2 regions of the Flavonifractor sp. An112 genome follow, and region 1 is predicted to be linked to the other one. Evidence: a T-box and tRNA genes for the amino acid it is inferred to sense, from the RefSeq annotation. Region 1 holds a T-box; the other holds one or more tRNA genes.

Region 1 (3,399 bases):
CTCTGGCCGATCAGGCCGACCTGGTACTGGTGGCTCCCGCCACCGCCAACGTGCTGGCCAAGCTGGCCCACGGCCTGGCCGACGATATGCTCACCACCACTATTCTGGCCTGCAACTGCCCCAAGATCGCCGCTCCCGCCATGAACACCAAAATGTACGAGAACCCCGTCACCCAGGACAACCTGGACATTTTGCGCAAGTATGGCTGGGAGATCGTGGAGCCCGCCAGCGGCCGTCTGGCCTGCGGGGCCGTGGGCAAGGGCAAGATGCCCGAGCCGGAGGACCTGCTGGAGACCGTCCTCCACGCCCTGAGCCACGAGAAGGACATGACCGGCCTACGGTTGCTGGTCACTGCCGGTCCCACCCGGGAGGCTCTGGACCCGGTGCGCTATCTCACCAACCACTCCACCGGCAAGATGGGCTACGCCATCGCCAAAGCCGCCGCCGCCCGGGGGGCCCAGGTCACCCTGGTGTCCGGGCCGGTGAACCTGAAAAAGCCCCCCTACATGGAGGTGGTGGACATTGTGTCCGCCCAGGATATGTTTGACGCGGTGACCAGCCGGGCGCCGGAGCAGGATATCATCATCAAGGCCGCCGCCGTGGCCGACTACCGCCCCGCTTCCGTGGCGGAGGACAAGATCAAGAAGAGCGGCAATGATTCCGACCTCTCCCTCCCCCTGGCCCGCACCAGCGACATCCTGGCCTGGCTGGGTGAGCACCGGGTGCCCGGCCAGTTCCTGTGCGGCTTCTCCATGGAGACAAAAGACATGGTGGAGAATTCCAAAAAGAAGCTGGAGAAAAAGCACATCGACCTCATTGCCGCCAACAACCTGAAGCAGGCGGGTGCAGGCTTCGGGGTGGATACCAACGTGCTCACCCTCATCGCCGCCGACGGGGCCAAGGAACTGCCCCTCATGAGCAAGGAGGAGGCCGCCCACGCCCTGCTGGACGAAATTATGGGCCGCCGGTGAGGATTCCCCCCTTTTTGCCTTGACGGTAGGGGGAAAAAATGATAGAATAGCCCGCGATAAGGCAGTGATCGGGAAGAGTACCCCCATGTTTCCGCACCAGAGAGGAGCCGGACGGTGCAAGGCTTCGGCGGAGGTGGAGGGAAGGCGCCCGTGAGCCGCGGGGAGGCAATGCCCCGCCGGTCCCCCGCCGTTACCGGGTTCGAGTGCGGACAACTTGTCCGAATTCAGGTGGTACCACGGATTTTTCCGCCCTGAGCTTAGGCTCAGGGCGGTTTTTTCTTAGCCTTCCCCTGGGGGAAGGTGCCCCAGTGCGCACACTGGGGCGGATGAGGGAAACGGTACCATATATGTATAAATTACAAACAAAAGGAGTTTGATTGTACCATGAAAAACACCGAAAAGACCATGGAGCAGATCGTCACCCTGTGTAAGGGCCGGGGCTTCATCTTCTCCGGCTCCGAGATCTACGGCGGCCTGGCCAACACCTGGGACTACGGCCCTCTGGGTGTGGAGCTGAAGAACAACGTGAAGAAGGCCTGGTGGAAGAAGTTCGTCCAGGAGAATCCCTACAACGTGGGTCTGGACGCTGCCATCCTCATGAACCCCCAGACCTGGGTGGCCTCCGGCCATCTGGGCGGCTTCTCCGATCCTCTGATGGACTGTAAGGAGTGTAAGGAGCGCTTCCGCGCCGACAAGCTCATCGAGGACTGGTGCGCTGAGAACAGCGTGGAGCTGCCCAAGCCCATCGACGCCTTCTCCCAGGAGGAGATGAAGAATTTCATCGAGGAGAACAACATCCCCTGCCCCACCTGCGGCAAGCACAACTTCACCGACATCCGTCAGTTTAACCTGATGTTCAAGACCTTCCAGGGCGTCACCGAGGATGCCAAGAACACCGTGTACCTGCGGCCTGAGACCGCCCAGGGCATTTTTGTCAACTTCCAGAACATTCAGCGCACCACCCGCAAAAAGCTGCCCTTCGGCGTGTGCCAGGTGGGCAAGTCCTTCCGCAACGAGATCACCCCCGGCAACTTCACCTTCCGCACCCGTGAGTTCGAGCAGATGGAGCTGGAGTTCTTCTGCAAGCCGGGCACCGACATGGAGTGGTTCCAGTACTGGCGCTCCTTCTGCAAGGAGTGGCTGCTGAGCCTGGGTATGCAGGAGGAGAACCTGCGGCTGCGTGACCACAGCCCCGAGGAGCTGTGCTTCTACTCCAAGGGCACCACCGACTTCGAGTTCCTCTTCCCCTTCGGCTGGGGCGAGCTGTGGGGCGTGGCCGACCGTACCGACTACGACCTGACCCAGCACCAGAACGTCTCCGGCAAGGATATGACCTACTTCGACCAGGAGACCGGCGAGCACTATATCCCCTACGTGGTGGAGCCCTCCCTGGGCGCCGACCGCGTGACCCTGGCCTTCCTGGTGGACGCCTTCGATCAGGAAGTGGTTGGCCAGGACAAGAAGGGCAACGACGACATCCGCACCGTGCTGCGCCTCCACCCCGCTCTGGCCCCCTTCAAGTGCGCCGTGCTGCCCCTGAGCAAGAAGGAAGTGCTGTCCGGCCCCGCCCAGCAGCTGCGTGACGAGCTGGCCAAGGAGTTCATGGTGGACTACGACGACGCCGGCTCCATCGGCAAGCGCTACCGCCGCCAGGACGAGATCGGCACCCCCTTCTGCATCACCCTGGACTTCCAAACCGTGGGCGACGAGAACACTCCCGCCGACAACTGCGTCACCATCCGTGAGCGCGACTCCATGGAGCAGGTGCGCATCCCCATGGATCAGGTCAAGGCTTATATCGCTGAGCGCGTAAAGTTCTGATTTCTGTCCTTTTCCCCCTCATATATTAGAATAGCATTTCAAAAAGTACCTGCCGCAGGGTTTTGCGGCAGGTACTTTTTTTGTTGTCCTGGCCATATTTATCGTGTTAGAATTTCTTACATGATGTATATTTGTCTAAATCGTACAATTTTTCTTACACAATTTGATTTATTATTACATGATTGACATTCCAGTGATGTGGTGTTAGTATTTGTTACACAAAGAGAAAAAATAAAACACAATAAACAAATTTTTAAAGGAGTGTCAATTATGGAACGCAATTTCCAGACTGCCGAGCCCTTCCGCATCAAGGTTGTGGAGCCCATTAAGAAGACCACCCGGGCCTATCGTACCCAGGCTCTGAAGGATGCTCAGTACAACGCCTTCCGTCTAAAGGCCGAGGACGTGTATGTGGACTGCCTGACCGATTCCGGCACCTCCGCCATGAGCACCGAGCAGTGGTCCGCCATGATGCTGGGCGACGAGAGCTACGCCGGCTGCAAGAGCTTCTACAAGCTGGAAGCCTCCGCTCAGGAAGTCTTCGGCATGCCTTATGTGCAGCCCACCCACCAGGGCCGCGGCGCCGACTACATCATGGCTCAGTACT
Region 2 (3,399 bases), on a different contig from region 1:
GGACAAAGCCGAAGGTAAGAGCGGGAGCCAGTACATACAGCACTGCGGCAACAACCGAGTACCCGGTACGCACCACACCGTCTGGTAAAGCGGAGGTAAATGCCAGTACACCGTCAAACTCCCCATCCAGCACAAACAGCCTCATGGTACTGTGAATGGACAGCAGCAGGCTGTTTATCCCTCTCACAAAATCCTTTGGAAACTGCTCCAGATGAAGGGGGAGAAACAGCAGGACCGCAGCAAGGAATACCCCGGCCAGGACGCACTTGACCGGCGACAGAAACCGCCCCCGCTGATAGGGCGCTCTATATATCCTGACAGCGGCAATCAGGCTGCCCGCCAGAAACAGCACCGAAAGGTAAAAACAACAATATGCCCACATATCAATTTCCTTCCTGTGAGGCGGCCTGTCCGCCATACAGCTTTTTAGACTCGCTCATGCCTCCGGGAACAGGTCCAGACACAGCGAACCTTCTGAGTGGAAATAGGTATACTGACTGACCGGATAGCCTGCCTGCTCCAGCACAGCGGTCATAGCCTCCCCGTCCTGTACCAACTCCATCAGCTGACCATATACCGCCTCATCTGCGGCCAGTACAGTAAGGCTTCCGCCAGTCTGAGAGGAGAAGATCCGGACCAGTTCTTCTGTGTTGAACTGCTCCAGCACCCAGCCGTTGCGGTAGTGGTAATTGCACGCCACCGCGGAACTGGGCGTCATCTCCGCGCCTCGCTCCGGCTCCGCAAAATGGGTAGAGGCCATACGCTCACTGGTAACTGCAAACCAGCTGTAAGTATGTCCATCCGGATGGGTCTCCTGGTCGTCCCATGTCACGTCGGTATAATATACCTCCCCATCCAGAACCACCTTTGTCCAGGCATGGGACTGGGCACCTGTTCCATTGTCAGCAGTACCTCGCACGGTCTCAGCCTGGATGCCGGCCCGGCGCAGGAGGTACACGTAGGCCTGACTGTATCCGGAACACACACACCGTCCATTTACCAACGCACCGTACAGGTCCTGATCGCTGCCGTCGCTGCTGCTCTGATATACAATGTGATCACACAGCCAGTCATGCAGGCTCAGGGCAGTCTCATAGTCTCCCGCCCCTTCCGGAATGGCAGCCAGCGCCTGGGCCTCCGCTTGCTCCACCTGTTCCCGTCGGGCGGTCAGATCCGTATATTTCCAGTCAAATTCCACCTGATACTCCGTATCGCTGCCAGCCAATTCGTAGCCTTTCAACCAGAAGAATTCCGGCTGACGCTGGAGCTGTTCCAGCACTTGCCCGATTTGCTCCATGCTCATATCTTCCGCTGTAAAGTTCACCACCTGCTGCTGCCCGTCTACCTGCTCATAGAGATATTGGTAGAGGATACTCTCCGGATCTTCCTTCTCAGGGCGCTCTGTAACGACCACAGACGGCGTCTGAAGACTTGTCGTGACCTGAGGTAAGGGTAATTCTGTTTCAATCGGAGAGGCCGCTGTAGACCCTTCCTTGGGCGAGAGCAGCATCCGCACCAGCACCACACCTATGCCTATCACCAGAAACAAAACAATCAGCAGCACCACACCGGAGGCGCTCCGCCTGCGTCTCTTCGATCTTCTCTTTTTCTTCATATCCGCTCTTCCCCTCTCCACCATACTGTTGTTCTACATTTTTCTCATTATACCATATCATATGATATTTTCCAGTATATACAAAGAAGAAAACCGGTTACCTTCCGATAACCGGTTCTCTTCTTGTCCAAACAATATAGATGCAAACTAAGACTAGCAGCCCAAGCAGTGAGCGGCGCATTTACGCCAAACATTTTGATTGCTCAAGAAATCAAAAAGAAAACCGACTATCTTTCGATAGTCGGTTTTTGGAGGCGACACCCAGATTCGAACTGGGGGTGGAGCTTTTGCAGAGCTCTGCCTTACCACTTGGCTATGTCGCCATATGGATAAAAGGAAGGGCGGACCTTCCTTTTATCATTTTTGGAGCAGGTGACGAGGCTCGAACTCGCTACCTCCACCTTGGCAAGGTGGCGCTCTACCAGATGAGCTACACCTGCATCTGTTTCCATCCTATGAAAAGAACGGAACACATATGCCTGGATTTTAAAGGTGCCCCTGGTGGATACCTTGCGGTATCCACCAGGAACGGTGGTGCCTCCGGCCGGAATCGAACCAGCGACACGGGGATTTTCAGTCCCCTGCTCTACCAACTGAGCTACAGAGGCGAATGGCGACGCGGAAGGGACTTGAACCCTCGACCTCCGGCGTGACAGGCCGGCGTTCTAACCAACTGAACTACCGCGCCAGACGGTAGGGGGTACGGGAGCTCCCAGAAAGGGAGTGGTGGGAACAACAGGGCTCGAACCTGTGACATCATGCTTGTAAGGCATGCGCTCTCCCAGCTGAGCTATGCTCCCTCGTTCTTCTTTCGCTTTCGTTTGGCTGTCGGGCCAAGCGACGAAAGTTATTATACAAGAACGACCCCCAGTTGTCAACAACTTTCTTCGATTTTTTTCAAAAAATCAAATCGAATTCAGAAGGCCTTGCAATTCCTCGCCTGTAAAGTCATAAACCTTGTCACAAAACTGGCAGGTAAGCTCCGCTTTGCCCTGATCTTTGATGAGAGACTCCAGTTCTTCCCGGCCCATACTGATGAGGGCGCGGGTCACCCGCTCACGGCTGCAATAGCAGCGGTACTCCACCGGCTCCTCACTGAGGACCTCCAGGTCAAAGGCAGACAGAACACGCTCCACCAGGCTGCGGGCACTCTCACCGTTGCGCATAGCCTCGGTAACGGGGCCCACCTTGGCAATGCCCTCTTCAATAGCAGTAATAACGCTGTCGTCTGCACCAGGCAGCAGCTGAATCAGATAACCACCGGCGCACAGCACACTCTGATCCACGTCCACCAGCACACCCAGGGCGCAGGCGGAAGGGATCTGCTCACTTTCCGCAAAATAAGAAGTGATATCCTCGGCAATCTCACCGGATACCAGAGGGATGGTACCCACATAGGGCTCCTTCATGTTCATGTCCTTGATGACGGTAAGAGAGCCGTCCTTGCCCACAGCAGAACCCACATCCAGCTTGGCAGGGCCCTTCAAAGGCAGATCAACCAGGGGGTTGACCACATAGCCCCTGGCATTTCCGGCGCTGTCGGATACCACAGTAATGCCCCCCAGAGGTCCGTCGCCCTTGATCCGCAGAGTGACAGAGCCGTTTTCCTCCTTCAGCTGGTTGCCCATCATGGAGGCGGCCATCAGGGAGCGGCCCAGAGCCGCAGTAGCCACCGGCAGGGTCTTATGGATCTGTCTGGCCCGCTCCACCATGGCCCGGGCGGAAATGGCCGAGGCCTTGACGGGAGCGTCCTTGGCCAGAACGCGAATGATCGAATCTGACAT

Evidence for each region. A T-box is a leader RNA that pairs with one kind of tRNA and senses whether it is charged. The one in region 1 lies ahead of IHN22_RS05195 (glycine--tRNA ligase), so its partner is inferred to be a tRNA-Gly.
Region 2: it encodes a tRNA-Gly, which carries the amino acid that the T-box ahead of IHN22_RS05195 (glycine--tRNA ligase) is inferred to sense. The anticodon was not compared.

What each region holds. Positions count from the first base shown of each region.
Region 1 covers NZ_CAJFGT010000023.1:43,703-47,101, reverse strand. Annotated here, with positions in the region: gene coaBC (bifunctional phosphopantothenoylcysteine decarboxylase/phosphopantothenate--cysteine ligase CoaBC) at 1-971, shown strand, start outside; T-box leader at 1,027-1,228, shown strand; gene IHN22_RS05195 (glycine--tRNA ligase) at 1,356-2,792, shown strand; gene IHN22_RS05190 (tryptophanase) at 3,063-3,399, shown strand, end outside.
Region 2 covers NZ_CAJFGT010000101.1:1,054-4,452, forward strand. Annotated here, with positions in the region: partial or broken gene IHN22_RS11960 (hypothetical protein) at 1-382, opposite strand, end outside; gene IHN22_RS11965 (transglutaminase domain-containing protein) at 437-1,414, opposite strand; gene IHN22_RS11970 (hypothetical protein) at 1,464-1,676, opposite strand; tRNA gene IHN22_RS11975 (tRNA-Cys) at 1,865-1,938, opposite strand; tRNA gene IHN22_RS11980 (tRNA-Gly) at 1,980-2,055, opposite strand; tRNA gene IHN22_RS11985 (tRNA-Phe) at 2,148-2,223, opposite strand; tRNA gene IHN22_RS11990 (tRNA-Asp) at 2,227-2,303, opposite strand; tRNA gene IHN22_RS11995 (tRNA-Val) at 2,340-2,415, opposite strand; gene hslO (Hsp33 family molecular chaperone HslO) at 2,521-3,399, opposite strand.